2 regions of the Desulfitobacterium chlororespirans DSM 11544 genome follow, and region 2 is predicted to be linked to the other one. Evidence: predicted binding sites of a transcription regulator. Region 2 holds the regulator's gene; the other holds the start of a gene.
The links. The regulator CtsR, encoded in region 2, represses protease genes until heat stress. The targets are predictions, from matches to a motif close to AAGGTCAANNAAGGTCAAAT.

Region 1: the regulator CtsR is predicted to act here: its motif matches at 2,157-2,176, upstream of clpB (ATP-dependent chaperone ClpB).

The regions. Positions count from the first base shown of each region.
Region 1 is NZ_FRDN01000014.1:173,423-188,935, reverse strand. Features, by position in the region: gene BUA14_RS21290 (DegV family protein) at 1-132, shown strand, start outside; gene BUA14_RS21285 (phospho-sugar mutase) at 370-2,097, shown strand; gene clpB (ATP-dependent chaperone ClpB) at 2,277-4,871, shown strand; gene BUA14_RS21275 (hypothetical protein) at 4,957-5,136, shown strand; gene BUA14_RS21270 (putative signal transducing protein) at 5,133-5,396, shown strand; gene BUA14_RS21265 (sigma-70 family RNA polymerase sigma factor) at 5,499-6,119, opposite strand; gene ribH (6,7-dimethyl-8-ribityllumazine synthase) at 6,257-6,721, opposite strand; gene BUA14_RS21255 (bifunctional 3,4-dihydroxy-2-butanone-4-phosphate synthase/GTP cyclohydrolase II) at 6,789-7,997, opposite strand; gene BUA14_RS21250 (riboflavin synthase) at 8,025-8,669, opposite strand; gene ribD (bifunctional diaminohydroxyphosphoribosylaminopyrimidine deaminase/5-amino-6-(5-phosphoribosylamino)uracil reductase RibD) at 8,709-9,827, opposite strand; FMN riboswitch at 9,937-10,051, opposite strand; gene BUA14_RS21240 (GNAT family N-acetyltransferase) at 10,107-10,664, opposite strand; gene BUA14_RS21235 (DUF4367 domain-containing protein) at 10,832-11,551, opposite strand; gene BUA14_RS21230 (RNA polymerase sigma factor) at 11,520-12,038, opposite strand; tRNA gene BUA14_RS21225 (tRNA-Pro) at 12,303-12,379, opposite strand; gene BUA14_RS21220 (ABC transporter ATP-binding protein) at 12,705-13,844, shown strand; gene BUA14_RS21215 (ABC transporter permease) at 13,834-14,490, shown strand; gene BUA14_RS21210 (glycine betaine ABC transporter substrate-binding protein) at 14,567-15,460, shown strand.
Region 2 is NZ_FRDN01000003.1:517,877-533,389, reverse strand. Features, by position in the region: gene BUA14_RS02390 (alpha/beta hydrolase) at 1-317, shown strand, start outside; gene BUA14_RS02385 (YdcF family protein) at 531-1,307, shown strand; gene BUA14_RS02380 (WapI family immunity protein) at 1,341-1,868, shown strand; gene BUA14_RS02375 (transglycosylase domain-containing protein) at 1,874-3,994, opposite strand; gene panB (3-methyl-2-oxobutanoate hydroxymethyltransferase) at 4,349-5,185, shown strand; gene BUA14_RS02365 (NUDIX hydrolase) at 5,234-5,833, opposite strand; gene BUA14_RS02360 (MFS transporter) at 5,875-7,098, opposite strand; gene rbr (rubrerythrin) at 7,351-7,935, shown strand; gene BUA14_RS02350 (MFS transporter) at 7,990-9,321, opposite strand; gene BUA14_RS02345 (universal stress protein) at 9,482-9,910, shown strand; gene BUA14_RS02340 (hypothetical protein) at 10,097-10,510, shown strand; gene BUA14_RS02335 (CtsR family transcriptional regulator) at 10,737-11,207, shown strand; gene BUA14_RS02330 (UvrB/UvrC motif-containing protein) at 11,224-11,721, shown strand; gene BUA14_RS02325 (protein arginine kinase) at 11,726-12,778, shown strand; gene BUA14_RS02320 (ATP-dependent Clp protease ATP-binding subunit) at 12,839-15,319, shown strand.

The DNA.
Region 1 (15,513 bases), on a different contig from region 2:
GAAAAAGTAGCCCGGGAGCATCCCAACGTGACAGAAGTCTTTTTTGGTCAGATCAGCCCTGCTTTAGGTGTGCATACGGGGCCGGGCCTCGTGGGACTGCTGGTTTATCCCCGACTCGAAAGCAGTATTTAAGAGACAGCGTTTATGTTCCACTGGAGGAAAGTATAACGACCTTGCCTACTTTCCTCCAGCATAAGTGCAACCAACGACTTCGCCTTTGGTAAGGTATGAAAACGGCGAAGTCGGGTTTTCTTTACCATAAGATAAGCTTGCAGATCACTCTGTGAGCTTCTTTTGCACCTTAGAGAGTCTTGCTGCGGCAAGATAGCCCTTGCTTGACCATAGTTGATATGGAAGGAGAAGAAGCCGATGATTCAAGAACGTTACCGATTTTGGCTGAACAACCCCTACTTTGATGAGGATACGCGCTCTGAAGTGGCCGCTATTAACGATGAGAAAGAGATCGAGGACCGCTTCTATACGGATTTGGAATTTGGCACCGGAGGACTGCGGGGGGTGCTCGGTGCCGGGACCAACCGCATGAATATCTATGTTATCCGCAAGGCAACTCAAGGCTTGGCGGACTTAATTCTGGAAGAGGGAGAAGCAGGGAAGAACCGGGGTGTGGTGATTGCCTACGATTCCCGCCGTTTTTCCGATCGCTTTGCCAAAGAGGCTGCTTTAGTACTGGCCGGCAATGGCATTAAAGCTTACTTGTTTGAGAATCTGCGCCCCACGCCTGAGCTTTCTTTTGCCGTTCGCCACCTCAAAGCTCAGGCAGGCCTGGTGATTACCGCCAGCCATAACCCCAAGGAGTATAATGGCTATAAGGTGTATTGGGAAGACGGCGGCCAGGTCCCGCCGGATCGTGCGGACCGGATTCTGGCTCATATCAAAGCTCATCAGGCTTGGGATGATATTCTCCCCCTTGAGGAGGCGGAAGCCCGGGACAAGGGACTGCTGGTTGAGATTGGGGAAGAGATCGATGCCGTTTATTTGAGCAAGGTCAGAGAGCTGGCCTTATATCCGGAGCTTTCCCGGACCAAGGGAAGCAATCTGGCCATCGTTTATACTCCCTTGCATGGGGCAGGGAATGTGCTGATCAACAGAATCCTCACCGAGATGGGCTATTCCGTATTTACGGTTCCTGAACAAGAGAAACCGGATCCGGAGTTTACGACAGTTCCTTACCCTAATCCAGAAATCCCCTCCACCTTTGATCTGGCCAAAAGCTACGGCAAAGCCAGAAAGGCCCAGATGTTAATCGCCACCGATCCTGACGCAGACCGTCTGGGCATGGCTCTGCGCACCCCTCAGGGCGATTACCGGCAGCTCACCGGGAATCAGGTGGGGACCCTCCTGAGCTATTATCTGCTCACCCAAAAGAAGCGGCTGGGTATTCTGCCCCCTAATGCCGTCGTCATCAAGACCATTGCCTCCACCGATCTGGCGGATCTCCTGGTCAAAGACTTGGGAGTCCAGGTGGAAAATGTTCTCACCGGTTTTAAATTCATCGCCGAGAAAGAGCAGGAAATGGAAGTTCAGGGCAGCGGAGATTTCCAGTTCGGCTTTGAAGAGAGCTATGGTTATTTAGCCGGGCATTTTGTGCGGGATAAGGACGCGGTGATCGCTGCGCTCCTGCTGGCGGAAGCCGCTCTCTACTATCAGGAAGAAGAAGGCCGTTCCCTACTGGAGGTTCTGGAGGAAATTTACGAAAAGTACGGTTATTTTATCGACGCTCAGATCTCCATTACATTAGAAGGCAAAGCAGGAAAAGAGCAAATGGAGAAGATGATGGTTAAACTCCGTGAGACCGATGTTAAGTCCTTCGGTGGAATTGCTATCGCCTGCATTGACGATTATGAGCTGAGAAAAGGAAGAAGGATGATTGAGCCCTGCCATAGTTATGATCTTGCTCTTCCTCAGTCCAATGTGATCCGCTATTCCTTCCAGGGCGGAGGATTTGTGATGGCCCGTCCTTCAGGAACAGAGCCGAAAATTAAGTTTTATTTCAATATCAGGGGCGTTAACCCACAAGAACTCCCCACCACTTTGGAAGCTGTGAAAAAGGATTTGCTTGAGCTGATTAAGGATTAAGAATTAAGAAATCTTTTTACCCTCTGGGCGGTTAGGCTTAGGGGGTTTTTCAACATATAAAGGTCAAAAAACATCAGAATTATTTCTGACCAATATTGACCTTTGCTGATAAAAGGATCTATAATAGAACTATAAAATTTTACCAAAACTAGTTAGGCATTGATCAAGGAGGGATTGCCATGTCTTTTGATACGAACCGCTTTACCCAAAAATCTCAGGAGGCCATTATTCAAGCGCAAACGATGGCGGAGCGTAATGGCAACAGCCAAGTGGAGCCTGAGCACTTGCTTTTAGCTCTCCTGGAACAGGGAGAGGGGGTCGTTCCCCAAGTCCTGACCAAGCTTGATATCCCGGTGGGGGCTTTGGTTCAAAAAGTACGCCAGGAGGTTAATCGCCTCCCGCGCATGATGGGAGCTAATGTTCAGCTGACCGTTTCACCCCGTCTGCGGACGGTGTTGGTCTCGGCTCATGATGAGATGGAGACCTTTAAGGATGACTATGTAAGCACCGAGCATCTTTTGCTGGCGACTCTCAGTCAAGGCGGGGGAGCAGCGGAGAAAATCTTAAAACAAGAGGGTCTGAATCGGGAGAAGCTGCTGCAGGCTTTGCGTGAGGTGAGAGGGACTCAGCGGGTGACGAGCCAGACGCCGGAAGGAACCTTCCGGGCCCTTGAACAATATGGACGCAATCTTGTCGAACAAGCCCGCCGGGGAAAACTTGATCCGGTCATCGGCCGGGACGAAGAAATTCGCCGCGTCATCCAGATTCTCTCCCGCAAGACCAAGAACAACCCTGTTCTGATCGGAGAGCCTGGTGTGGGAAAAACCGCCATTGTCGAAGGGTTGGCACAGCGGATCGTCCGTGGTGATGTTCCCGAATCGGTGAAAGATAAGAAGATTATTGCTTTGGATATGGGCTCTTTGATCGCCGGAGCGAAATACCGGGGAGAATTTGAGGAACGGCTTAAAGCGGTGCTTAAAGAGGTTCAGGAACGGGAAGATATCATCCTGTTTATCGATGAACTGCACACAGTGGTGGGAGCGGGAGCAGCTGAAGGGGCCATGGATGCCGGCAATATGCTTAAACCCATGCTGGCCCGGGGTGAGCTGCATATGGTGGGAGCCACAACCTTGGATGAATACCGCAAGTATATTGAAAAGGATGCCGCTCTGGAACGGCGCTTTCAGCCGGTTACGGTGGGAGCTCCCAGTGTTGAGGATACCATCTCCATTTTGCGGGGGCTCAAAGAACGCTATGAAACCCATCATGGCGTAAGAATTACCGATGGAGCGATTATCGCCGCCGCAGTTCTTTCCGACCGCTATATCAGCGATCGTTTCCTGCCGGATAAAGCCATCGACCTCATTGATGAGGCTGCTGCCCGCATGCGTATGGAGATCACCAGTGACCCCTATGAATTGGATCAAATCAAGCGCCGGATTCTGCAGCTGGAGATTGAGCGGGAGGCCTTAAAGAAGGAAAAAGACGAAGGCAGCAAGGAACGCCTGGAAAAGATTGAAGAAGATCTGGCTAACCTCAAAGAAGAACGCAGTGCCCTGGAAGCCCAGCTGCAAGGGGAAAGAGAAGTTCTGGCCAGAATCAACTCCTTCAAGGAAGACATCGATCAGAACCGCCTGAAAATGGAACAGGCCCAGCAGGCTTTCGATTATAACAAGGCGGCTGAGCTGCAATATGGCATATTGCCAAAGCTGGAGAAGGAACTCAACGCTTTGGAAGAGCAGCTTCGCAACCGGAAGAACACCTTACTCAAGCAGGAAGTAGGGGAAGAGGACATTGCCGAAGTAGTGGCCAAATGGACCCAGGTTCCCGTTGCCAAACTTTTGGAAAGCGAAATGGATAAACTGGTCCATATGGAAGCGCGCATCCATCAGCGGGTGATCGGGCAGGAGGAGGCTGTGAAAGCGGTAGCCGATGCTGTCCGCAGATCCCGGGCCGGCCTGCAGGACCCCAACCGGCCCTTAGGTTCTTTCCTGTTTCTCGGCCCCACAGGGGTAGGGAAGACGGAGTTAGCCAAAGCTTTGGCTGAATTTCTCTTTGATGATGACCAGGGGATCGTGCGTATCGACATGTCCGAATATATGGAAAAGCATACCGTTTCCCGCCTGATCGGCGCTCCTCCGGGGTATGTAGGCTATGAAGAGGGGGGCCAGCTGACGGAAGCAGTAAGGCGCAAACCCTATAGTGTGGTCCTCTTTGATGAAGTGGAAAAAGCTCATGGGGATGTTTTTAATGTGTTGCTGCAGCTCCTCGATGACGGCCGTTTAACCGACGGGCAAGGACGGGTGGTTAATTTTAAGAATACAGTAGTCATTCTGACCAGTAATATCGCCAGCCCCTTGATTCAGGAATTGACGGCCTCAGGAGCGGCCCAGGAAGTGCTGCGTTCCCGGGTCACTGAGGAACTCAGGCTGCATTTCCGGCCGGAGTTTTTGAATCGGTTGGATGAAATCATCGTTTTCCACCCACTCGGTCAGGAGCATATTGGTTCCATCGTGCAGATACAAATCAATAAGCTGCGTGATTATCTGGCTCCCCGCAAAATGACTCTGGAGCTCTCTGAAGCGGCGTTAAATAAAATCATTCAACAAGGTTATGATCCGATCTATGGAGCAAGACCCCTGAAAAGGGTGATCCAGCAAAACCTCCAAAATCCTTTGGCCATGAAAATCCTGCAGGGAATCCTTCATGAAGGGGATCATGTTCTGGTCGAACTTGACCCTCAGGGCGAGCTTCTGTTTAAAAAGTCGGAATAAGGTGCTTGCATCCTGCCCGGGAACACTATAAACTAGAATTGGCACCATGTTGTGGCAGAATAGTATTGGCAAAAGGGAGTGTCCCATGAAGAATTCAAAAACAGATCTGATTATATTTGCTATAGCCATGATTTTTATTTTCTTTTCCGGGCGGCTTGAACCGAACATTCGTCTCATCATTACCGGTGTCTTGATCGTCGTCATCTTGATTAACAGAGGACTCTCTTCAAAAAAAGGCAATGAGAAGGAAGTTAAGAAAGAATGAATAGGTGGGTTTTTTTGACCAATGTCACGACGGAAGTAGAAGCGGATATCGTGAGCGGTCTGCTTGAGCAGGGGCATATCCCCGCTCAAAAGGCCTATCCCGGGCTGGGAAATCTGAAGGCGGCCTATGGTATTGTTAATGGGGTCGAGATCTATGTGCCTGAGGATTGTCTTAAGCATGCCAAGGAGATTCTTGCTGCCGAGGGAGCGGGAAATGCTCTGGATGATACCCCGGACCCCGATATTGAAAGTGATCACTAAATAAAATAAGAAATAAAGTAAAAAGAAATCCCCGGAAATGTTCATTGGTTCATTTTCGGGGATTTCTTAATGATCTGGATTTATCACTGAAAGAAGTCTTGTTCAACCGACTGCTTCGCGGTCGCGATAGGCGATCACTTTACGGCGTATTCTTTGGATGGTATTATCCAGAGACTTAGAACTTACACCAAGGTATTGGGTGATTTCCCGCTGCTTCATGCCGATCAGGTAATGATAGCGAAACACTTTGAGCTCTAATTCTGAAAAACCATTCATAAGTCCCTGTAAAAAAAGGCGGGTTTCGTCTAAAGCGATCACCTTTTTTTCAGGATCATCATGGGTGGCCACAAAGCTTATAAAAGAATCGGTCTTATCGTCAGCCAAAACATTATTCAAGGAATAAGCTTCGTTGAGATTGAGGTGTTTCTGCCGGTTATGAGCGCGCAAGCTGTCAATGAGCTTGCGCTTAATCACCATACGGAGAAAATGTAGGAAAGGAATCTCCGAGCTGGGATCGTAGGATACGATGGCTTTGTATATGGCAATCCGGCCTTCCTGGAGCAAGTCATCATATTCGGCTCGATTGAGAAAATACTTATAGGCAATTTTGCGGATTTCCGGTTCATAGTATTGAATAAGCCAATTCAAGGAATCCTGATTGCCAGAGCGCGCGGCTTCAAGTTGAGCATCGATGTCTGCCAAGAGGGTATTAGGTGAAGTCATGCGCACATCTCCTTATCAAAGATATAGACTCAGTCTTTAGTCTAAGAAAATAAACCTTCTTTGACAAGGCACATATTATGGACAACTATCCAATTTTATCCCGAATTATCAAAGGTTTTTATTGATCAAAGTTTTTATTATTGAATCATTTTTAAAAGATTGACGGTTTCAATGGCGGTGATGGCAGAATCGAAGCCTTTATTGCCGGCTTTTGTTCCGGCCCGCTCAATGGCTTGTTCGATGGTATCTGTGGTTAAAACACCGAAAACAACGGGCAGTTTGGCTTCTAAACCGACATGGGCCACCCCTTTGCTTACTTCGGCACTGACAAAGTCAAAATGGGGTGTGGCACCGCGAATAACGGCTCCCAGGCAGATAATGGCATCGTATTTTTTGGTTTCGGCCATCTTTTGCGCAACTAAAGGGATTTCAAAGGCTCCGGGAACCCAGGCGATTTCAATATCGCTTTCCGCAACACCATGGCGGAGGAGGGCGTCAAGGGCACCTCCTACCAGTTTGTTGGTGATAAATTCATTGAAACGAGCGGCGACAATCCCAAATTTTAATCCTTCAGCAATCAGTTTACCTTCATAAGTCATCATAGTTCTTCATCCTTTCTAATCATCGTGAATCACAAGTATTCTTAAAGTATAAGCATTCTCTAAACTATTAACGAACGCCGGGCAGGTAATGACCCAGTTTAATTTTCTTGGTGTGCAGATAATGTTCGTTTTCCGGTTTAACCGGCATTTCCATGGAAACACGCTCTTGAATCTCCAGGCCATAGCCTTCCAAACCGACGATTTTACGGGGATTATTGGTCATCAGCCGTACCTTGCGGATGCCTAAGTCCACCAGAATCTGAGCTCCTACGCCGTAATCCCTGAGGTCGGCAGGGAAACCTAAGGCAAGATTAGCTTCCACAGTATCTTTGCCTTCTTCCTGCAATTTATAGGCCTTCAACTTATTGAGCAGCCCAATGCCCCGGCCTTCCTGGCGCATATAGAGCAAGACTCCCCGGCCTTCTTTTTGAATGCTTTCCAGAGCGGCAGAAAGCTGCTCGCCGCAGTCACAGCGGCGGGAATGAAAAACATCTCCGGTCAGGCATTCTGAGTGGACTCTTACCAGCACCGGCTCACCATCGTCCACATCCCCCTTGACCAGGGCAATATGCTCTTGTCCATCCAATAAACTCCGATAGCCCACTGCTTTGAAGTCCCCAAAGTCTGTAGGAAGTTCAATGCCGACCACCCGTTCCACTAATTTTTCTTTTTGGCGTCGGAAATGAATGAGATCTTTAATGGTAACCATTTTGAGATCGTGTTTTTTAATAAATTCCATGAGGTCGGGAACCCTTGCCATCGTGCCGTCGTCTTTCAAGATTTCGCAAATGACCCCAGCCGGTTGAAAACCTGCCAAGCGGGCAAGGTCCACAGCACCTTCTGTATGACCGGCACGGACCAGGACGCCTCCTTCCCGGGCTTTAAGAGGGAAGATATGTCCGGGACGGCGGAGATTCTCTGGGCGGCTCTGAGGATCAAGCAGGACTTTTACCGTATTGGCCCGCTCAAAAGCGGAGATTCCCGTAGTGCAGTCGCAGCCATCCACACTTACGGTAAAGGCAGTTCCATGGGGATCCGTATTGTGGGTTACCATGGGCTCAAGGTTTAAGGCTTGAATGCGTTCGGCGGTCATGGGGACACAGATTAAACCCCGGCCATAGGTGGCCATAAAATTGATCGCCTCAGGGGTTGCTCTTTCTGCAGCCATCAGCAGATCCCCTTCATTTTCTCTTTCCTCGTCATCCACAACGACAATCATTTTGCCTTGGCGAATGTCTTCGATGGCTTCTTCAATCGTGTTAAAGCGAAATTCCATGTTGATCACTCCTGTCTAAAATCTAACCTAGATAAAGCCGTTTTCGGCTAAGAAACTCATGGATAAATCCTTTGGGGGGGCTTCTTTTTTCTCCATGAACCGTGCCACATACTTTCCGATCAGGTCGGTTTCCAGATTGACTATATCACCCACGCCTTTAAAGCCCAAAGTGGTTTCCTGGCGGGTATGGGGGATCAGAGATATGGTAAAAGCCTGGGGGAGGAGATCCACCACGGTAAGGGAAATGCCGTCAATGGCGATGGAGCCTTTGGGCAAAACATAGTTTAAAAGTTCCGGGGCGGCCTTGATGGTAAAGACCCGGGCAATTCCTACCGGGGTGATTTTTTGAATGGTGCCCACTCCGTCCACATGACCGCTTACCAGATGGCCGCCCAATCGGGTGGAGAGCTGCAGAGCCCGCTCCAGGTTGACCCGCGTTCCCCGGCTGCATTCTTTAAGATTGGTTTTATTTAAAGTTTCTGCCATGACATCCACGGTAAATAAATTTCCCTGCATCTTCACCACCGTGAGGCAGATACCGTTGACGGCGATACTGTCTCCGATTTGGGTGCCTTCAAGCACTTTAGTTCCTTCCAGAGTCAATTGAGCGGAATCAGGGAGAACCTTCAGATCCGCTACCTTGCCTAACTCTTCGATGATACCGGTAAACATGTTCACTCACCTCTCTTAACTGCTTAATCGGATGATTGCTTAATCGGCATAATTTACTTTGGCCCGGACCCGAAGATCTCCGGTTCCTCCGTCGATCTCCAGGAATTCCAAAGGAATCGCCTGTGCCATCAAAGGAAGCTCAAGCCCGGTCAGAGGGGAAGGGCCTCTGCCGCCGATGAGTTTGGGCGCATAGATAAACTCCACCTCATCGATAAGCTGTTCGCGGAGCAGGGAGCCGGCCAGCCCACCGCCGCCCTCCAGCAATACGGAGTTCCAACCTCGTTTGACTAAATCCCCCAGCAGGTCTTTTAAAGGAACATAACGGGGTGAATCATACTGCCAAACCTCTACATTCTCCAGAGCTTGCAAGGCTTCCAGTTTATCCAAAGGAGCGGAAGCCGTGGTTGCGATGAGACAGGGGGCCGTGCAGGAGGAGGCAAGTACGGCGGCTTGCAGAGGAATTTTCAATGCTCCATCCACGATCAGGCGCACCGGGTCCCGGCCTTCGCCAATCCGGCAATTCAAAGCAGGATTATCCTGGCGCACGGTTTCACTGCCCACCATAATCACATCGAAGCGATCGCGCAGCCGGTGGACATAGGCACGGGAGGCTTCATTGGTAACCCATTGGGAATCTCCCGACTCCGTCGCTATTTTACCATCAAGGGTTAAAGCCGATTTGTAGAGGACAAAGGGAAGGCCGGTTTGTATAGCCTTTAGAAAGCCCTTGTTTAAGGTCCTGGCTTCCTTTTCTTTAAGCCCCACATCAACCTGGATGCCGGCTTCCCGCAAGCGGGCGATTCCTTGTCCGCCCACTAAGGGATTGGGATCCACCATAGCCACGACGACGCGTTGGATTCCCGCCTTAATCAGTGCGTCGGCACAGGGAGGGGTTTTCCCGAAATGAGAACAAGGCTCTAAAGTGACATAGGCCGTGGCTCCCCGGGCATGTTCTCCGGCCGCCTGCAGAGCGTGAACTTCAGCATGGGGAGTGCCGGCTTTTTGATGATAGCCTTCACCGACAATAGCGCCATCGTTAACGATGACACATCCTACGAGGGGATTCGGGCTGGTCCTGCCCATAGCCAGGGCTGCCAATTCCAGAGCCCGGGACATGTAATGATTGTCAAGTTCCATGTGATCGCCGCCGTTTCCCATCTCTTTGAGTTAGTTTTGCTTAGTTTTCCATAAAAACACTATAAAAAACCCCAGAGTTCATCCTCTGGGGCCTAAAAACCATGACAAATAAAAAGCGCATCAGCACTTTAATTTCCTCTTCTCATCCAGACTTTACTGTCGGCTCTGGAATTACACCAGATCTGCCATAGTGGCTCGCGGGCTTGACCGCCGGTATGGAATTTCACCAATCCCCAGAGGTATTCAATTACTTATATATAATACTCTAACTTATTAATGAATTCAACCCTTTAAGAAAATTTAGATCCTTTGGGGAGGATGAGGGGGATGGTGCTCCAGATATTCATCCCGCAGCAGGCCCATGAGGATCGCATCGCGATACTCACCTAAGACAAAGCGCGCCTGTCTTAATCTGCCTTCAACCTTAAAGCCCAGTTTCTCATAGGCTTTTAAAGCACGCAGATTCCCGTCCCATAAGTCAAGGCTCAGGCGATGAAAATTCCACTGATAGAAAAGATAGTCGATCAGTACTTTTAAAGCGTCCGTGCCATAGCCCCGGTTCCAATAATCACTTTCGCCGATAATGATGAACAGTACCGCCGAGCGGGCGGGAAGATTGACATCCCGATAACCTACGGTTCCGATGGGCTTTTGCTCTTCATTGAGAATGAGATAGCGGCCAACCTCTTTCTGGGGGGTAAAAAAGCGTTCTTCGATTTCCTCTTCACTAAGCATTGTGCTCAAAGGCCAGGCGGCATTCGCCCAATAATTAAGGTTTTGGTCGTTATACCATTGATAAAAAATGGGGATATCATCAAGCTCCAGCGGACGGAGAAAGGTCTTTTTTCCCTGCAACATGGCTTTGCCTCCCAATGATATTGATGGGATAGTGTCGTTATGTTTAAATTATACCATATCCGGTATTCCTTGCGTATCGCAACAAAAACAGGCTGACGCTATGTCAGCCTGTTTTGCCCTATGAACATTCGGTGGCCATTCGTAGTGGAAATTTAGATTCGCTGAAATCAGTCGATTGATTCCACCATCTTTATCAGTTCATCGGCGCCTACATCGGCTTTCGATGCGCTGAACATATACATCACGCCATTGATATCAACATCTAAATTCTTTCTTCCCTGCAGCGCACTGTATCCATTGATTTCGGTCAGCTTCATATTGCCCAGTTCCGTTGCAAAGCTTGTTTTTTCGTTCATGAGCCTTGTCTGGAGATAGATAAGCCGCTTGCCTTTGGTAAAGAAAATGTCGGCATACTCTCCGCTGATAGCATCGTTATTGGTGGTATACAGGCTGATCCTGTCAAGCTGATAGCCTTCGGGAAGGTAGGTAGGGAGTTTCAGTTCAAAGTCGAGATACGCTTGCGCTTCGGCCAAGTCAGTGAACCCAGGGCGGCGGCTGTCGGTGTGGTTTTCTTCGCTTGAGTCCTTCGTTAAGCTGGGATCAGGAACATCATTCGCCGGAACCGGGCCGGTTAAGTAGTATGTGTGCCCGCCCAAAACCACGCCGACAAATTTCTCATAGAACGAACTTCCATATGTGGTTTGAGAGAAACATGCCACAAATAGGGTCAGTGACGCTGCCAGAGCGAGCCATCTTCTGGGGAGCCGATAAGCTTTGGCTTTGGCTTCCGCAGCCGCTGAACGGGTGCAATTCTCAATCAGGCGCTGCTGTAGTTCAGCTGTGATATGCATGCCGCTAAATGCTTGTCTTAACTGGTGTTTTTTCATATCTGAAATCCTCCTCTGTGTATTTGAGCTTTAATTTTTCCCTGCCGCGCTGAAGACGTTTTTTCACCGCTGCAGGCGAAATATCTGCCATATGCGCGATACTGCCCACATCATAGCCTTCGACATAATGCAGAAACAAAACCATTCTGTACTGTGCGGGCAGCGAGAAGACTGCCTCCAATATACCTGAGTCCTCCTCAGATTTGCAGAACTCCGACAATCTCTCAATGTTCATGTGCTTATGACGGAAATTAAACCTGCGCATGTCTTTGCAGACATTTGCAGCCACGCGGATCAGCCAGGCTTTCTGATGTTCCGCCCCGGTGAAAACCGGTGCCCTTGAAGTATATTTCACAAAAGTATCCTGCAGAGCATCTTCAGCATTCTGCTGTGAGCCAAGCATTACCAAACAGATTCTGTAGAGCATATCGCTGTACTCTCTGATAACGCTCTCGATTTCTTCCGCTGATCGGGATATGCGGTTCATGCTCTCACCTCCTTACACCACTAACACGAATTGAAGGGGCGTTTGGTGACATATATTTTTTGAAAATTCCCCCCAAAAGCGTCGAATTGACTGATAATACTAATCCATACTATTCCGCAATTAAAAACATTTAATAATCCAATCGCGGGCAGTATGTAATCCTATAGGTTTATCCGTAATCAATATCTCGTGTTGTAAGTAATCTAAACTCGTAAAGAAAAAAAGAAAAAAGAGCCCCGAAGGACTCTCTATTCGCCTATGTAGTGGTCGGGGTGACAGGATTTGAACCTGCGGCCTCTGCGTCCCGAACGCAGCGCTCTACCAAACTGAGCCACACCCCGTTTTTACCGAACGCTTTATAATATAACAAAATGCTCACAAACTGTCAAGGTTATCAAAGCTAAGCGTTTAAATTAAATGTTAAAACTTAAATGTTAACTAGACATCATGCATTAATAAATAGAGGCATGCTTTAACGAAAACAATATTTAATGAGAATAATACCGTATTTGATACTCCCTCGGACAATGGTTCGGGGGATTTTTACGAGGGTGTGGTATACAAAAAAGAGAACAAAGCAAGGGCAGATGACAACTTATTAAAATTTTATAAGTTGTCATCTGCCCTTGATCATGTTAAAATTTTCTAGGAGGAGGTTGAGTGTATATGATCAAATTCGAAAATGTCAGTAAAAAATACGATGATGGTACTGAAGCCGTGAAGTCACTTAATTTCGAGATAAACAGCGGCGAATTAATGGTACTCATCGGCCCCAGCGGCTGCGGAAAGACAACGACGATGAAAATGATTAACCGACTGATTCCTCATACAGGCGGAAAAATCATCATTGACGGGCAGGATATCAACAGCATTGACCCGGTGCCTCTCCGTCGCAATATCGGCTATGTCATTCAGCAGGTAGGTTTGTTTCCGCACTATACCATTGAAAATAACATAGCTCTGATACCGAGGTTGAAAAAATGGCCGGAGTCCAAGCTCAAAGAACGCGTTACCTATCTGATGGATGTGGTCGGGCTGGATTCCGGGGTATTTGCTAAACGCTATCCCAAGGAGCTTTCCGGTGGGCAGCAGCAGCGGGTGGGAGTGGCCAGAGCCCTGGCTGCCAATCCCGATATTATTCTCATGGATGAGCCGTTTGGGGCACTGGATCCCATGACTCGGGAGCAGCTTCAGGATGAACTGCTGCGCATTCAGTCGGAAATGCATAAGACCATTGTTTTTGTCACCCATGACATGGATGAAGCCCTCAAGCTCGGCGATCGCATCGCTGTTTTACGGGATGGCGAACTGTTGCAGCTGGACACCCCCGACCAATTGCTGAGTAATCCTGCCCATGGCTTTGTTGAGGAATTTATCGGCAAGAACAGAATCTACCAAAATCCGGATTATATTTCTATTACCGATATCATGCGCGACAACCCGGCCATTATCCTCCCCTCCAAGACGCCGGTTGTCGCCATCAGCTTTATGCGCCAGCGCAAGACCGACACCCTGATTGTTTGCGACGAAAAAGGAAAGTTATTGGGAATTATACCTAGCTATGAATTGCATGCCAAAAAAGAAACGATTCAGACCTTAGCCGAAATCGTCCAACCGGTGGACAAGGTTCTCGCCAATACAGCCACAGCCAAGGATGCCTTGCAAATGATCAACACGGCTGCCTATGGCATTATACCTGTGGTCAATGAGCTGCAAAAAGTTGTCGGCGCAGTTACCCGCGGTTCATTGTTGAGTTTTTTTGCCAATCAGTGGTCCGGTGAAAGGGAGGATGCAGATGAGAAATGAGTCTTTATGGACCCAGATTATATTTCAGTTGGAAATGCGTTGGCCTGACTTAATATCGGCTTTGCTTCAGCACATTGAGCTTGTCCTCATTTCCATGCTGATTGCCATTAGCATTGGTGTTCCCCTCGGCATTCTGATTACTCGTGTTAAAGCCTTGGAAGGGCCTGTTCTGGGCGTAGCCGGTATTCTTCAGACTATTCCGGGTCTGGCTTTGCTGGGCTTTATGATTCCCCTTTTCGGGATCGGTATCAAAACAGCGGTGGCGGCCTTGTTCCTGTATTCCTTGTTACCCATTATCCGCAACACCTTTACCGGTATTAAAGATGTAGATAAAGCGACCATCGAAGCAGCTAAAGGCATGGGTATGACAGATTGGCAGATCCTTGTCAAAGTCCAGCTGCCTCTTGCCCTGAGTGTCATGATGGCCGGGATTCGCACCGCTACGGTCATCAATGTTGGTACAGCTACCCTGGCGGCTTTTATCGGTGCCGGCGGTCTGGGGGATTTCATCTTTATTGGTATATCCAGAAATCTGGATGCCCTGGTGCTGATTGGTGCTTTTCCGGCGGCGTTATTGGCCCTGCTGCTTGATTGGCTGCTGGGCAGGCTGGAAAAAGCAACCACACCAAGGGGGCTGAAGGTATAAGGGAAAATTCGATGCGGAGAAGAACACTTCGCAAACTGCCGAAAAGGGTAAAAAGAAAGGAAAGGTGAATATTATAATGAAAAAGAACCTTATAATGTGGAGTTTGGTCGGTGCATTAATGCTTACTTTAGTGGGCTGCCGCAGTGCGGCAAAGAGTGGCGAAACCATCACGGTCGGCTCGAAAAACTTTACGGAGAACATTATTGTTGCTCATATGATGGCTGATCTGGTGGAAGCGCATACGGATCTAAACGTGGACAGAAAGGTTAATCTTGGCGGCTCCAATGTAGCCTGGACGGCTTTAGAGAACAATGACATCCAGATGTACCCTGATTATAGCGGAACCATCGTAGCCAACTATTATCAGGAAGCAACCGGAACATCGGGGGAAACTTTGGCCAAAACATTGGAGTTAACTGCTGAAGATAATATAAAAGCTTTGGGTTCGCTGGGTTTCAATAACACCTACACTTTAGCAGTGACTAAGGAGACAGCGCAAAAATATAACCTGAAGACTTACAGTGATTTGGTCGAAGTATCGGATCAATTGATTCTGGGCTGCGAATTTGAATTCAAAGATCGGCCGGATGGCTACCCAGGACTCCAAACGACTTACAATTTGAATTTCAAGGAAGTCAAAGGTATGGACCATGGCATCATGTTCCGCTCCCTGGTCGAGGGTGAGGTCGATGTGGTCGATGCTTATGCTACCGACGGCCAGATTAAAGTATTCGATTTGGTCATCCTGGAGGACGACCGGGAATTCTTTCCTCCCTATGATTGCCTGCCTTTAATCCGTCAGGACACCCTTGATAAATACCCGGAGCTGGAGGAGATTCTGAATAAGCTCGCCGGAAAAATCAATGAGGCGGACATGCAAGAACTAAATGCTAAAGTGGATGACAAGGGCATGAAAGAAGATGTTGTCGCTCATGACTTTCTGGTATCCGCAGGTTTAATAGAGGAATAATTTAAAGAGAAAACCTAAGTTCACCGTCGTAAGCTGTTCGTTGAAAAATGGCA
Region 2 (15,513 bases):
GCAAAATCTCCGCTGGGGATTCTTTGGTTCTAAGGTATGCTACCCTGGGCTTTTTCTATCAGTTTGCCTGTCGGGGAGTGGCCTTCGCTCAGGAAAAAGCCGGCCGTTATCAATTGCCCTGCCTCATACTCCACGGAACCGGTGATCGACTGGTTCCTTATCAGGCCTCCCAAAAGATATTCGCTGAGATTTCCTCTCAGGATAAGACCCTCAAGCTTTACGAAGGGCTTTATCATGAGTTGATTCATGAGCCGGAGCGGGAAGAGGTTTTGGCGGATATTGTAGACTGGTTGGAGCGACGGGTAAAATTTTGCTAAAATCCCTTTAATTCTTAAAATAAATACTGGAATATCCCAAATTTAGAGTAAAACAGCAGATTCTTACAATTTGCTGTTTTTATATTTGATAATTTGTTTAAAAATAGAAAAAATAGCAGGAATATGCCTAGAAATGTCATAATAGATAATGTTGCTATTTAACAATTAATTCACAAATTTGTGTTTAATATGGCGATGGTTAGGGGTGTAGCTATGGTGAAGAGAAGCTGGGGTTCCTGGCTTAGCATTTTGGCAGGGATCATCGGGATCCTCGATACAATCCTAGTAACCGGTCTTAAGGGAGGAGTCAATCTGGGGACTATCCTCCCCGCGGGAGTAGGAAGCTTATTCTTGTTATGGGGATTATGGGGGGATAAGTTCAAAAATGCGCCTTTTATCGAGGAACTTCCAGGGTTGCGCAAATTAATTCGCTGGGGAATCGTCCTGTTGCTGGGCTCCTTTTTCATTATTGAAGGGTTACTATTATGGAACACAGAGGATAGAATACCTGAGCATGGGAAGGTTTTGATCATCCTGGGCGCAGGTCTGAATGGGGATCAGCTCTCCTGGACTCTGCGGGAGCGGGTGGATAAGGGGATAGGAATCTTAGCAGAAAACCCACAGATGAAGGTGGTGGTTTCCGGCGGACAAGGACCAGGGGAATGGATTCCCGAGGCGGAAGCCATGGCTCAGTATTTGATCGGGCAGGGGATTGCCCCGGAGCGAATCCTCAAAGAAGATCGCTCTACCAGTACTATGGAAAACTTCCGGTTTTCCCGTGTTGTGCTTGATCAACTGGAGGGCTTTGATCCGGCTGAACCAGTGCTGGTGATCACCAGCGATTTTCATATGTTTCGTTCCAAGATTTTAGCCGAACGCAATGGGCTGAATCCTGTGGGAGTGCCTTGTTCCACCCCTTGGTACATCAGCCCCAATGCTTATCTTCGCGAGTATTTTGCTGTGGTAAAGTCCATTCTTATTGACAGGTAAAGAAAGACGCTTTGAAGAAGGAGGATTAGCACTATGCTCAGAGGGAGTCATGGAGACGAATTCTCATTGAGGATTGTGGGATATGAGTTTCCTGATAAGGACAATGATCTGGGGTTTGACTCCAATTGGCTGATTGTGGAGGTCTATTGTAAACATGGGGAAAAGACCTGGGTCAAAAGAGACCCTAGTCTATTAACCTGGGAAGTGGGAATTTTGATTAAATGGGCACGGGATATACTTTATAGACAGCCGGAGTCTGAGGTGCTGGAGTTTATTGAGCCTAACCTCCTGTTTCAAGCTCTTCGGGGAGAGAATGGAAAAATCGAGACGTTGAGGGTTACCTTAGGTCATGAAACCTGTCCCGATTGGGTTCATACCCTGCGTAAACCTGCCTACTTTTCCATGGATTTCACCATTAATCCTGAGGATATCGAGACTTTTTGCCAATCCCTCGAAGCCGATTTGCTGATCTATCCGCGGCGGCTCCAGGGCATCAAGGAGCTGGCCTCTTCGCCGCGGGATAGGTTAAGAATTGTTAAGAAAGATAACGACAGGACATAAGGTTACTAGTTCCATAGATCCTGAAAAATGTCCCAGAACTCGTTTTTATCTTTGGTGTCCTTCTTGTTCTTCTTCCCCTTTTTGTCCTTTTTATCTTTGTCGTCATCCTTGTTTTGGTCGTATTCATCCTGATCGTCCCAGCCTTCGGGCCAGATATTCCAATCCTTCACATACCCGGCGGGAACCTCAAAAGGTTTGATAGGGGTGTCCTTGAGGGCTGAAGAGAGGACTTCATGGAAGACGACGGCAGGTCCGGAGCCGCCGGAGGTGGTGAGGTAATGATCCCGATCCGTTTGATCATAGCCCATCCAGATGGCAGCGGTCAGCTCAGGAGTGTAGCCGACAAACCAGACATCTTTTTGCCCCTTGCTGATACCTGCAAACTCTTGGGTAGGCGGCAACTCCACAGAACCGGTTTTTCCGGCTACGGGGCGACTGCCCAGAGCGGCTTTAGGGGCGGTTCCCTGCTGGATGACATTTTGGAGAAGAAGGGTCATGGTATAGGCGTGATCAGGCTCTGTGACCTGGACACTTTCCGGCTGCATTTGGGCTAAAACATGTCCGTCGGCGGTGGTAATTTTGGTGATGGCGTGGGCTGTGTGCATGAGTCCTTGATTGGCAAAGGCGGTATAGGCCTGGGCTATCTCCAGGGGAGAGACACCTTCGGCAAATCCGCCCAGAGCCAGGCTTAAATGGGCATCCTTTTCAGTTAAAGGGATGCCGGCTTTTTGCACAAAGGCTTTTCCAGTGTCGATGCCGATTTGCTCAAATAACCAGACAGCGGGGATGTTCCAGGATTGCTGAATGGCCTCTTCCATGGTCACCCAGCCCCGGGTTTGGCCGTCCCAATCCTTTGGCGCATAACCGTCCAGATCCAGAGGACCGTCATAGAGGAGGGCGTCGGGGCGATAGCCTTTTTCCAAAGCGGGACCATAGACCATCAGGGGTTTGATGATGGAACCGGGTTGGCGCTTGAGCTGGGAGGCATGGTTAAACTGGCGGAAAGCGCTTTCTCCCCGATACCCCACCAGACCTCGGATAGCCCCTGTATGCTGGTCAAGAATGGCGATGCCGCTTTGGACCTTTTGATCGCTCTGGCCTTGGGGGAAGAATTGGTCATCTTTATAGACGGTTTCGGCGGCTTGTTGAACCTTGGTATCCATTTGGGTATGGATTTGCAGACCAAGGGTGAGAATCTGATCTTCTGTAAAGCCATAGCGGTTGATAGCTTCTTCGATGACATAATCCACGTAGGGGGCGTATTTGCCGGATAAATTATCTAAAGGCTTGGTGCGCAGGGCGATGGGAGCTGCAGTAGCCTGAGCGGCTTCCTTGGCGGTAATATAGCCCTGGTCGGCCATCATGGCAAGGACGATGTTCCGGCGCTGGAGAGCCAGTTCCTTATCTTTGAGAGGGGAGTAGATGGTGGGGCCTTTGAGGATGCCGGCAAGAAGGGCGGATTCCTCCAGGTTCAGCTCTTCAGCGTTTTTGCCAAAATAATAACGGGCGGCTTCCTGAAGTCCCCAGCGGCCTTCCCCAAAATAGATATGGTTGAGGTAGGCTTCCAGAATCTCTTCTTTGGAGAGGGTGGCTTCAATTTTAATGGCATAGCCGGCTTCCTTCAACTTGCGGCTGAGGGTCTTGTCTGAGGTGAGAAAAAGGTTTTTCGCCAGCTGTTGGCTGATGGTGCTGCCCCCCTCGGAGAAATTCCGGGTCTTCAGGTCCTGGCTGAGGGCGCGCAGGATGGAGCGGAAATCCACACCTTGATGTTCATAGAAGCGTTTATCTTCGGTAGCGATAATGGCCTTTTGTGTAAGCTGAGGGACTTGTTCCAGGGCTACGGGCTCAATGCGGGAGGAGGAGAGCTGTGAGATCTTGTTGCCGGCCTGGTCGTAGATATAGGTAGGCTTAGCCAGAGGGCTTTCCAGCTTGCTTACATCCAGGGTGGAGATCCAATAGTAACCGGCGCCCAGGCCGGCCAGCAGTACGAACAAAAGCAGGATGGCCAGGTTGCGCCAGAATTTGGGTTTTTTATAGAAAGCAGGGAACTTAAAGGTGCGGCATTTTGCTAAGGCCTTGCTAAAATAAGATTGCCATTTCCCTTGAGAGTCCGGGGAATTATTCATGATGGGCCTCCTTTTGGATTAATAGAAAGAATCATAAACAAAGAATAAAACCATCGGTCATCATGACGGATGGTTTTATTCAGATATACGAAGAGTTTGCAAGGTTTTAGGGGGTGCCAGGAACCGTTGTTTTTCTTCTGTAGCCGATCCGGATAATATCTGCTATACTTGATTTGGGCGGTATCATTCGAACTGCACCTTTTCATGAGAACCATTCAATTTATACTGCCTGTAGCCAATACGGACCGGGACAGAGGGATAAAACAGTGCTGTGTTTTGTGAGTTCCTTCTGACAAGGGGGAATTTTTTTGTTGCTCAGTTTTATCTTCTCTCCTGAAAAAAGGAGGAAAAGCGTTGAAAACAACAAAAGACTTCTGGGTAATGAAAAATGAGGGGAAAAAGATTGTCATGATTACCGCCTACGATTACCCCTCAGCCAAGCAGGCCGAACAAGCCGGTGCGGACATAATTCTTGTGGGGGATTCTCTGGGCAATGTGGTGCTGGGCTATGACTCTACGGTTTATGTCACCATGGAAGACATGGTCCATCATGGGAAAGCAGCTAAGCGCGGGGCTCCTAATACGTTTATCGTGGCGGACATGCCTTTTATGAGCTGCCATCTGTCCATCAGGGATACTTTGCTCAATGGAGCAAGGCTTATTCAGGAGACAGGGGCCCAGGCTGTGAAGGTGGAAGGTGCGGATGAAATGATCCCTCATATCAAAGCTCTTGTCCGCGCGGGGATACCTGTAGTGTCCCATCTTGGTTTGACACCTCAGACTGCTGCAGTTCTCGGTGGCTTTAAAGTTCAGGGTAAAGATGGGGAAGCCGCCCGCAAAATGCTGGAGGATGTGAAGGAATGCCAGGAGGCAGGCGCCTTTGCCCTGGTTCTGGAATGTATCCCCAAGCAGCTGGCCCAGGAAATTTCTACGACCTTGACAATTCCCACCATTGGCATCGGCGCAGGTGTTCATACCGATGGACAAGTGCTCGTCTACCATGACATACTCACCTATGGGGTGAACCGGGCTCCCAAGTTTGTCAAAGCTTATGCCAATGCTGATCAACTCATGCTCAAGGGATTGCAGGACTATGCGGATGAGGTAAGAAGTATGAATTTCCCGGATGATGAGCACAGCTTTACCATGAAGGAAGAGGAACTAAAAACCTTGTATGGAGGCAGGGGCTAAGGTTAAGAAAGCAGCATGGCCATTTTTTATGATGGCATGCTGCTTTTGTTATTCCTGCTCTTTGGATATCTGATACAAAATAGCCTGATCGCCACCGATCATCTTTACCCCTGTCTGAGGCAGGAAGCCTGGAGATGTGGGGATAAGCAGGGTGCGGGAAGCTTTGATCACACTGAGACTGAGCTGGGCGATGGGGAGATTTTCGCATTCCTCAAGGGTGAAGAAGCCCAAATCGCTTATTTCTTCAGGCTCACCCTGCAAAGTGCCCCCTAAATATTCCAGGAGAAAGACGATATAAGAATCATGCTTTTCCCCGGGGCGATCCCGCAAGGCAATGACGGAAAGGGGCTTGGCGTGGATGCCGGTTTCTTCCCGGATTTCCCGGGTGATGGCAACGGCGATTTGTTCATCTTGTTCCACATAGCCTCCGGGGATGGTCCAGTTCCCCTTGCCGGGATTATGGGCCCGTTGAACCAGGAGGACTTTCCCCTCATGCCAGACTACTCCCCCTACCCCTAAGGAGAAATTCCCCCAGAAGACAAAGGAACAATCCGGGCAGTGAGGACGGTGTTGGCCGGAGAAATCGACGCTGAGGAGAGGTTTCCCGCATTGGGGGCAGAATTTATAGTCAACAATCGGTAGTGGCATAGCATTTCATCCTTTTAGTGTTTTTTCTTTAGCTTATTAGTTTAAATTGCTTGCTCCTTGGCGCCGGTTCCCTGCGTGAAGGTTCTTTCCCGACGCTGATAGAGATAGAAGGGCAACAGGGCGACGCTGACAAAGACCAGGGCCAAAGCCCAAGCCATGTTGCCGCCGTAATGGTCAAAGGCCAATCCTCCCAGAATAGGGCCAAGGGCACGGCCGCCGGAGGCAGCTCCCCCTACTACCCCCTGATAGGTGGCTGTTTTTCCTTCCGGGGCGATGAGAGCGGCCGCAGCCGGAACACCGGGCAGCACCAGCATTTCTCCTAAGGTGATGATGATCATCATCATAAAGTAAGAGGGGTAAGGGAAATTGCCCAGCAGGATCAGAAAGCCTATGGCGTAAAATAGACAGGATACATAGAATTGACGGGAGAGGGTAGACGCCCAATGGCGGATAATCCAATGGATGACCGGTTGGAAGGCGACGATGATCACGCCGTTTAAGGTCCAGAGAATACTGTATTGGGGCAAGGAATACCCCAGATTCGTCATGGTCACCGGCAGAACGGTGGTGATCTGGATATAGGCACCCCACATAAGGAAGATAGCGGCGCAAAGAGCGATCAGAACAGGGAAGCCGCGATCCTTAAATATAGGCACTTTAACCCGGGATTTGCTCAAGGGCTTGCTCTGAATATCTTTGGCAGGCAAGAAGAAAAGAACCATTAAGAGATAAATAAAAAAGAAAAGACCGTTGAGCAAAAAGACCAATTTAAAAGACAGGGCGGCAATAAATCCGCCTAAAGCTGTTCCCACAGCTACTCCGGCATTGTTGAACACGTAGAGCAGGTTAAATCCCCGCCGCCCGCCTTCAGGCCAGAGGGTAAATACTAAGGCATTGATGGGGACGAAAATGAAAGCGATTGCAAAACCATAGAAAAGGAGGCCGGGGGCATACACTTCCCAAATAGGGAAGCAGCTGATTAAAATGAGGGGAAGAATCGCGCCGATCAACCCATAGATCATAACCCTGCGGGAACCAAAGCGATCCGCCAGGACACCGCTGATAAACTGTCCCACCAAGGTGGCCAGAGCCTGCAGAGAGATAAGGGCTCCTGCCTCGGTGAGGGAACGCCCCAGGATATTATGCATAAAGATACTGTTCAGGGGCCACATAAAGGAGCTGCCCACTGAGTGCATAAATCCCCCGATGATCAGAACCAGGATGGGCCGTGGCATATTGAGTTTATTCAGGTACTGCGTATTCATAGTATAACCTCTTATGTAGTTAAAGATAGTAGCCGCCATAATAACGTATCACTGGAAAGAAAAAATAACAATCCATTTTCAGGAAGATAATGTCTCCCAAATCAGGTAATCAATAATGATTTTAAAAAACTTTAGGAAAAGAGGCAGGAAAAGCAAGCTAAATGAAGAATTTAACAAAAGTGTATTGAGCTGAGTATAGAAAGACCAATACTTGGTATACTACCAAAAGTAAAAACGGGGAGGTTTGTATCAATGGATTTCAAAGATTCAAAAACATTTCAGAACTTAGTCAATGGATTTGCGGGGGAGTCTCAAGCACGCAATCGCTATACCTTTTACGCCGGCGTCGCCAAGAATGAAGGACACCAAGCCATTCAAAACATCTTTATCTCTACTGCAGACAACGAAAAAGAGCATGCAAAAGTGTTCTATAAATTCCTGCAAAAATATGCCGGTGATCAAACGGAGGTTTTCCGTGTGAACGCCGATTATCCTCTCAACTATCGGGATACTTTGGCCAACCTGAAGAGCGCAGCCGCCGGTGAAGGTGAAGAAGTAATCGACTACAATACTTTTGCCGATATTGCTGATGAAGAAGGCTATGCCGAGATCGCTGTGGCCTTCCGCAAAATCGCCACGGTAGAAGCTCACCATCAAGAGCGTTATGCCCGTTTGGCCGCTGAATTGGAAAATGGCACTCTCTACAAAAAAGATGAAAAAATCTCCTGGAAATGTGAGAACTGTGGCTATGTTCATGAGGGCTCCGGAGCTCCCGATCTTTGCCCGGCTTGCCAACATCCTCAAGGCTATTTCAAGCCTCTGCCGGAAGTATATTAAAAAACTGCTCCAGATCAGGATATTGCGAAGAACCCGTAAAGGGTTCTTTGTTTTTTACCCTGGAACGGGCTGTTCCTTTATCAACAGAGCGGCCATAAAGCCTAAAGCAGCCATGCTCAGGATGACCCACCAGGCGGCACTGGGATTGCCGCTGAAATCCAAAATCAGACCGATGGTTAAGCTGGCCAGGGAGCTGCCGATGAATTCGGCCATATTGGTAATCGCTGTGGCCATGCCGCTGTAGTGGAGAGGGTTGACAGCGGTAACATTGGAGAAAGCGAGAATATGAGTCATGATGAGCAGGCCGAAGATGAAGAAAAAGGCGGGCCAGAGCTCTGCCGCCGGGCGGCCGCCGGCGATGATGGCGATGTATATCCACAACAGCAGGTTAAGCCCCGTCCCGGCTAAAAGTGTTGGGCGGATACCCTTCAGCAAACGGACCCAAAGGGTGAGCAAAGGAGCGCCCAGGATAAAGCCGAAGGTGGCAAAGGTCACATATCCCGCTGCGGTGGCTTTATCGAGAGAGTAGAGTTGAGTCATGAGGGGAATTCCCCACAGTCCCAGCAAGGTGGTGCTGGATCCGGTAAAGGCGAAAAGGATCAGCACATTGGGCCAGGTCCGGGGATTCTTGAGAACGCAGGAGAGGCTTTCCTTGAGGTAGGCCAGGAAAGGAAGAGGCTTTACTGCGGTGTAGGTATGTTCTGAGGCTTGGGAATGTTTTCGGTTTAAGGGGCTGATTGAGCCGGTTGGACCGGTTGGACCTGCTGAACCTGCTGCGGCTGTCTCCCGAGAGGGGCTGGAAATCTCCGTCCTGGCATCCCGCACTCCCCAGAGTACCAGGAGGGCCAACAAAAGAGAGATGCCGGCCATCCAATAAAAGACGTTCCGCCAACCGAAGGTCAGGGAGAGAAAGGTCAGGGGGTAGAGAGCCAATAAGGAGCCGAAATTGCCAAAGAAGGACGTCAGTCCCGACAGGGCGGAGAAGCGGGAAAGAGGAAACCAGGTGGCTTGAATCTTGAAGATGGAGACGATAATCACCGAGGAACCGATGCCGACCAGGAAACGGGAGAGGTAGGCTGCTTCCAGGGTATGGGCCAGTCCGAACAGAATGCTTCCGGCCGCTGTGACTAAGAGCCCGCAGAAGTTGATTTTGCGGACACCGATGCGATCCACCAGGATGCCTACGGGTATTTGCATCAGGGCGTAGGCGTAATAGTTCATGGCGGTCAGATTCCCCAGGGTCACTGAATTCATGGGAATTTCCCGGGTCAGTTCATCTGCTACAGAGCCAACGGATAAGCGGTGAAAAAAGACGGTAATGAAGGCTATGACTAAGATGCTCCAACTGCTCCAGCCATAACGGAATGATTTTACATAGGGTTGCAAAATTCCCACTTCTTTCTGAGATGGTTAACAAGCCGACCTGCTACATTTTTAAAAATGTCCTATAAAACACTATTATAAGTTGCTTTTTGAAAAATAACTACTTAAAATTAAAGTAAGAAGAATCCTTGCCGGGAGTCTTTAAAAGAAGGGGGCAATTTCTATGTATAAGAAAATACTTGTTCCAACAGATGCGTCAGAATTCTCTGTGCGGGCCTTTAAGACGGCTGTCGAGCTGGCCGGACTTTTTCAATCAGAAATTGTACTCATTCATGTGACCTATACCCCTCAAGCTCTTTGGGGCAACACTGTGCCTTATGGCTATATTTTTTCCCAGGAGGATGTTGCAAAGAACGGCCAGATGGCCTTAGAGGCGACCATGGCAGAAGTGTCTGCGGAGGGAGTGCCGACGAAAACGGTGCTGGAGATTGGTCATCCGGTCATTAAGATTATCGATCAGATTAAGAAGGATGATATTGATTTGGTGGTTATCGGCAGTCATGGCTATGGACCTATCACGGGATCTGTCCTGGGCAGCGTCAGCCAACGGGTATTGCAGAAATCATCGGTTCCGGTGTTGCTTGTGAAGTAGGCTGAGCACTGCTTAGTTAGGTCGGTTCTGCTTTATGAATCAGGTGATTCGCAGCAAAGTCAGACAAATTAGTACAAAATTCTTGGATAAATAGGCCTTTAGCCCTGCTATGGCAAGCAGGGTTTTTTCTTTTTTTAGCGAATACCAAAATGTGTAAGTTAAACCCAATAGGAGCGTAGTGCAGACATGAAGGAAAAAGAAATTCGACTCACTTCAGAGGAGATTGACTATCTATTAAAAGGTACGATTCATTGGGAGGATATCGCATCCCGGACGGCAGGGCCCTTAAGAAAATCTGTGGACCCGGGGACCAAAGAGGCTGAGTCTGGTGACTACCTGAAGAAGCCTTCCTTTAAGGATATTGAGCAGACAAAGGTTCCGGAAAGAGGTCCTTTTAATAGTGAGGGTCAGGGCAGGAACTTTAATCATAATGAAAAGGACCGGGAAAGCTTTAATTTTAAAGAGGATACCGATGAAGACTTTGCTGAAGACTTCCTGGCAGAGGACCAGCCCTTTTGGTCGGGAACCAAAGTCTATATCATCTTATCCTTAACGGGATGCATCACCCTGGGGACATGGGCATACTTCGTTTTTGCTTGATTGGCAAAAACGAAGTTTTTTTATCACCCTCAGCCGGTTCCCTCTGCCCGCTCCGGATAACACTATGCAATGATTTATAAGAAATCGGGAAGGATAGTTTGGTAAGACTGGCAGAAAGAATCTGCTGAAAGTATTTGCAAAAATGCATTTTTAGGGTAAAATATTAATCAAAGGTCAAAGAAGGTCATAAGGTCAAAGAATGTCATAGTCAAGGGAGTGTCGTGTAATGGGAAATCTAGCGGACCGCATCGAGGTTTATTTGAAGCGGATCCTGGAACAAGCGGCGGAGGGCTATGTTATCCTGCAACGGGGTGTTCTGGCTGAGGAGTTCTCATGTGCTCCATCTCAGATTAATTATGTTCTTGATACTCGCTTTTCCGTGGAGCGGGGATATTTGGTAGAGAGCCGTCGCGGCGGCGGCGGGTATCTGCGGATTGTCCGCCTGGGCTTTCATGATGACGGAGATTTTCAAAATATAATGAAGCAGCTTATCGGCAGCCAGTTGGGAGAAAGTCGTGCCTTTAATCTGCTGCAGCGCCTGGTTGAAGATGAGATTATTACCCGGCGGGAAGAAGAAATCATTCGTACTGTTTTCCACCGGGATACTCTGGGCCCGGAAAGCCCCACCACCAACGCGCTCAGAGCTCATATGATGAAACGAATCCTTCTGACCTTAAGCCGTGAGGATTTGCATTAAACAGGAGGGGATCACTATGCTCTGCCAACATTGCCAACAGAGAGAGGCCAATGTTCAGTTTACCAAGATCGTCAATGGGGAAATGGTCAAACTGTACCTTTGCGATCACTGCGCTAAGAATGCTCCGGAAGTGAGCTTTGTTTTCAGCCCGGGAATTATTCCGGATTTCTTACAGTCCCTTTTTAATTTTACCACCAATGCCCAGGCCTTAAAGGAAGAAGCCTGCCCCCAGTGCGGCCGCCGGCTTTCGGAGATTACTCAGGCGGGAAAGCTGGGCTGCAGCGGTTGTTACGATAAATTCCAGTCGGAGCTGGAGCCTATCCTGCGCAAAATCCATGGAGGCGGCTGTCATGTGGGCAAGATTCCTGCCCGCAAAGGAGCCGACCTGCGCGAAAAAGCGGAGATTGAAAAACTCAAGGAAAAGCTCCAACAGCTCATTCGCAAGGAAGAGTTTGAAGCAGCCGCCGTGGTGCGTGACCAAATTCGTGAACTCGAGCAGAAGCTGGGGGGATGAGACTATGGAGAGAAAAGAACATTTGCTGATGAATAGTGAGTGGATGAAGGAAAACAAGGACACGCCGGTGGTGCTGAGCAGCCGGATTCGTCTGGCACGCAACCTGGAAGGAGTGCCTTTCCCTTTGGGGCTTTCCCAGGAAGCCTCTCAGGACATTGAACAGAAAGTCTCCGCTGAGCTGGAATCCCTGACTATCGATCAGGATAAATTAACCTATTATTCTATGAAGGATTTGACTCCGATTGAGCAGTATGTGCTGATCGAAAAACATCTGATCAGCCCGGCCTTGGTCAATTCCCGGGGCGCTCGCGGGGTGGCGATTAATTCGGATCACCGGGTTTCCGTGATGGTCAACGAAGAGGATCATCTCCGAATCCAGGTGCTGCTGCCGGGAGATCAGCTCAAGGAAGCCTATCTCCTGGCCAATACCATGGATGACCAGTTGGAGGAACGTTTGGATTTCGCCTATCGGGAAGCCCAAGGGTATCTGACCGCTTGCCCCACCAATGTGGGCACAGGCATGCGGGCCTCAGTGATGGTGCATATGCCGGCGCTGGTCATGACCAACCGTGTGCAGCAGTTGCTGGGGGCTCTCAATCATCTGGGCTTAGCTGTCCGGGGCTTGTATGGGGAAGGTTCTCAAGCCTTTGGGCATATCTATCAAGTATCCAATCAGATTACTCTGGGCAAGAGTGAAGAGGATACCATCACCCATCTGGAAGCGGTGACCCGACAGATTATCGAACAAGAGGTTCACGCCCGGGAAGGCTTGGTCCGGGAGGCCCCCCTGGTCCTCGAGGATAAGGTCTGGAGAGCTCGGGGAACCCTGGAAAAGGCCAGGCTTCTCAACTCTGAGGATGCTCTGCAATGCCTGTCCCTGGATCGCCTGGGAGTCGATATGGGAATTCTTCCTCCGCGTCAGCAAAGCTTCAGTACCCTGTTGGTGGAGACTTTGCCGGCTTCCCTGCAATATGGCTTGGAGCGGGAGCTTAGTCCGGAGCAAAGGGATCAGGAGCGTGCCAGCTATATGCGCAAGGCTATGGCTGAAGTAAATTAAACGAGACTTCTTTCAGTGAGCAATGATTTATGGATTAAAACAAGGATGGTGAAATCAAAAATGAATGAAAAATATACGGAGAAAGCCCTTAAAGCGCTGCAATTCGCTTCAGACGAAGCAAAGCGCATGGGCTCCAATGTGATTGGCACAGAACACCTGCTGCTTGGCTTGGTGGCTGAAGGGGAGGGTATCGCCGCCAAATCCCTCCATGGCATCGGGGTGACTCCGGAGAAAATTCGGGAACAAATCGGTAACCTGACCGGTATCGGCCAGCCCTTTACCGGAGAGGTGAGCCTGACTCCCCGGGTTAAACGGGTAATAGAGCTGGCTCATGAAGAAGCCCGTCGTCATGGGGTCAGCTATATCGGTACTGAGCACCTGCTCCTCGGTCTGCTGATGGAAGGAGAAGGTGTAGCGGCCCGGGTGCTGCGCAATCTCGGTGTGAGCCCGGAAAGAATTTGGAAGCAAGTAGTTCAGCTTTTAGGAGGCCAACCGGATGATATTCCCATGCCCGGCGGTGCTCCCGGGCCCGGTGCAGCCAAGAATAATGGAGCTTCCAATACACCGGCTTTGAATGAATTTGGCCGGGATCTGACCCAACAAGCCCGGGAGGGCAGGCTGGACCCGGTAGTGGGACGGGAAGACGAGATTGAGCGTGTAGTTCAGGTCCTCAGCCGCCGTACCAAAAATAACCCTGTGCTGATCGGCGAACCGGGTGTAGGGAAAACGGCCATTGCCGAGGGTCTGGCCCAACGGATCATCAATAATAAGGTGCCCGAAACCCTGGCGGGCAAACGGGTGGTTACCTTAGATCTCTCCGCTGTGGTGGCTGGAAGTAAATATCGCGGTGAATTTGAAGAACGCCTGAAAAAGGTCATGGAAGAGATTCGGGTGGATGGCCGCATTATCGTTTTCATCGATGAGCTTCACACCTTAATCGGGGCCGGAGCGGCTGAAGGAGCCATCGATGCGGCCAATATCCTCAAACCGGCCTTAGCCCGGGGAGAGCTCCAATGCATTGGCGCGACGACCTTGGATGAATATCGTAAATATATTGAAAAAGATCCCGCGCTGGAGCGGCGTTTCCAGCCCATTACCGTAGGAGAGCCTACAGTAGAGCAGGCTGTTCAGATTCTCCTGGGTTTACGGGATCGTTATGAAGCCCATCACCGGACCAAGATTACCGATGAAGCGGTGGAAGCGGCTGTGAAGATGTCCGATCGGTATATCTCGGATCGCTTCCTTCCCGATAAGGCCATTGATTTAATGGATGAAGCCGCTTCCCGAGTGCGCCTGGCGACCTTTACGGCTCCAACCGATCTCAAGTCTTTGGAGGAAAAGATCGAAGCCCTGAAGAATGAGAAAGAAGCGGCTGTCTTAGGTCAAGAGTTTGAAAAAGCCGCCAAGTTCCGGGACGAAGAGCATCAGCTTCGGGAAGAGCTTGCTCAGCTTCGCAACACCTGGGAGAGCAAACGGGATGTGAGCCAAAGTCAGGTCACCGCCGATGATATCGCTCAGATCGTGGCCAGCTGGACGGGAATCCCGGTGAAGAAGCTGGCTCAGGAAGAAAGCGAACGGCTCCTGGGTTTGGAAGAGGTTCTCCATCAACGGGTGGTGGGGCAAGAAGATGCTGTGAAGGCTGTTTCCCGCGCTGTGCGGCGGGCTCGTGCCGGGTTAAAAGATCCCAAACGCCCGGTAGGCTCCTTCATCTTCCTCGGACCTACCGGAGTGGGCAAGACTGAGCTGGCCCGGGCTTTGGCAGAAGCCTTATTTGGTGAGGAAGACGCTCTGATTCGCATTGATATGTCCGAATATATGGAGAAGCATGCGGTTTCCCGTCTGGTGGGAGCCCCTCCTGGATACATCGGTCATGATGAAGGGGGTCAGTTAACCGAAGCGATCCGCCGTAAACCCTATAGTGTTATCCTGCTGGATGAGATCGAAAAGGCTCATCCTGAGGTCTTCAATATCCTGCTGCAAGTTCTGGAGGATGGCCGTCTCACCGATACCAAGGGCAGGACGGTGGATTTCCGCAATGCGGTGATTATTATGACTTCCAATGTAGGCGCTTCCTTCATGAAGAAAGAAGCTTTGGGCTTTGCCTCCCGCAGGGATGAGGAAACCGAGTACAAGAATATGAGCTCACGGGTGATGGAGGAACTGAAAAAGACCTTCCGTCCGGAGTTCCTCAACCGGGTCGACGAAATTGTGGTCTTCCATTCCCTTCAAGCTGAAGGACTCTTGAAGATTACCGAGATTTTGATGAAGCAGGTCAATGGCCGCCTCCAGGAACAGGGCTATGACCTCCAGGTGGAAAAGAGCGCGCTTGAGCTTATTGCCAAAGAAGGCAATGATCCCACCTTCGGCGCCCGTCCTCTGCGCCGGGCTATCCAACGCCTGATCGAAGATAACTTGTCGGAAAAGATTCTCCTTGGAGAATTTAAGTCCGGGGACAAAATCAAAGTTGAGGCCGTAGAGGACAAGATGAAATTCGCCAAAGTCAGAGCCCGTAAAAACAAAAAAGCCGATGCAGCGGAGTGACGGAGCGGCAGCTGAGTCGGTCTGCGGGTTAAGAGAAGAATGAACAGCCATAGACTAGCCTTGGGGTTAGTCTATGGTCTTCTCTGGCGTAAACGTGTCAGGGGTGAGCATGGTGGATGGGGAACCCTATGAATTTTGTATTCTTAAGTGGATCACACTGGAATGAAAAGGGTTTTGAGCCCTCTGCGCCGTAT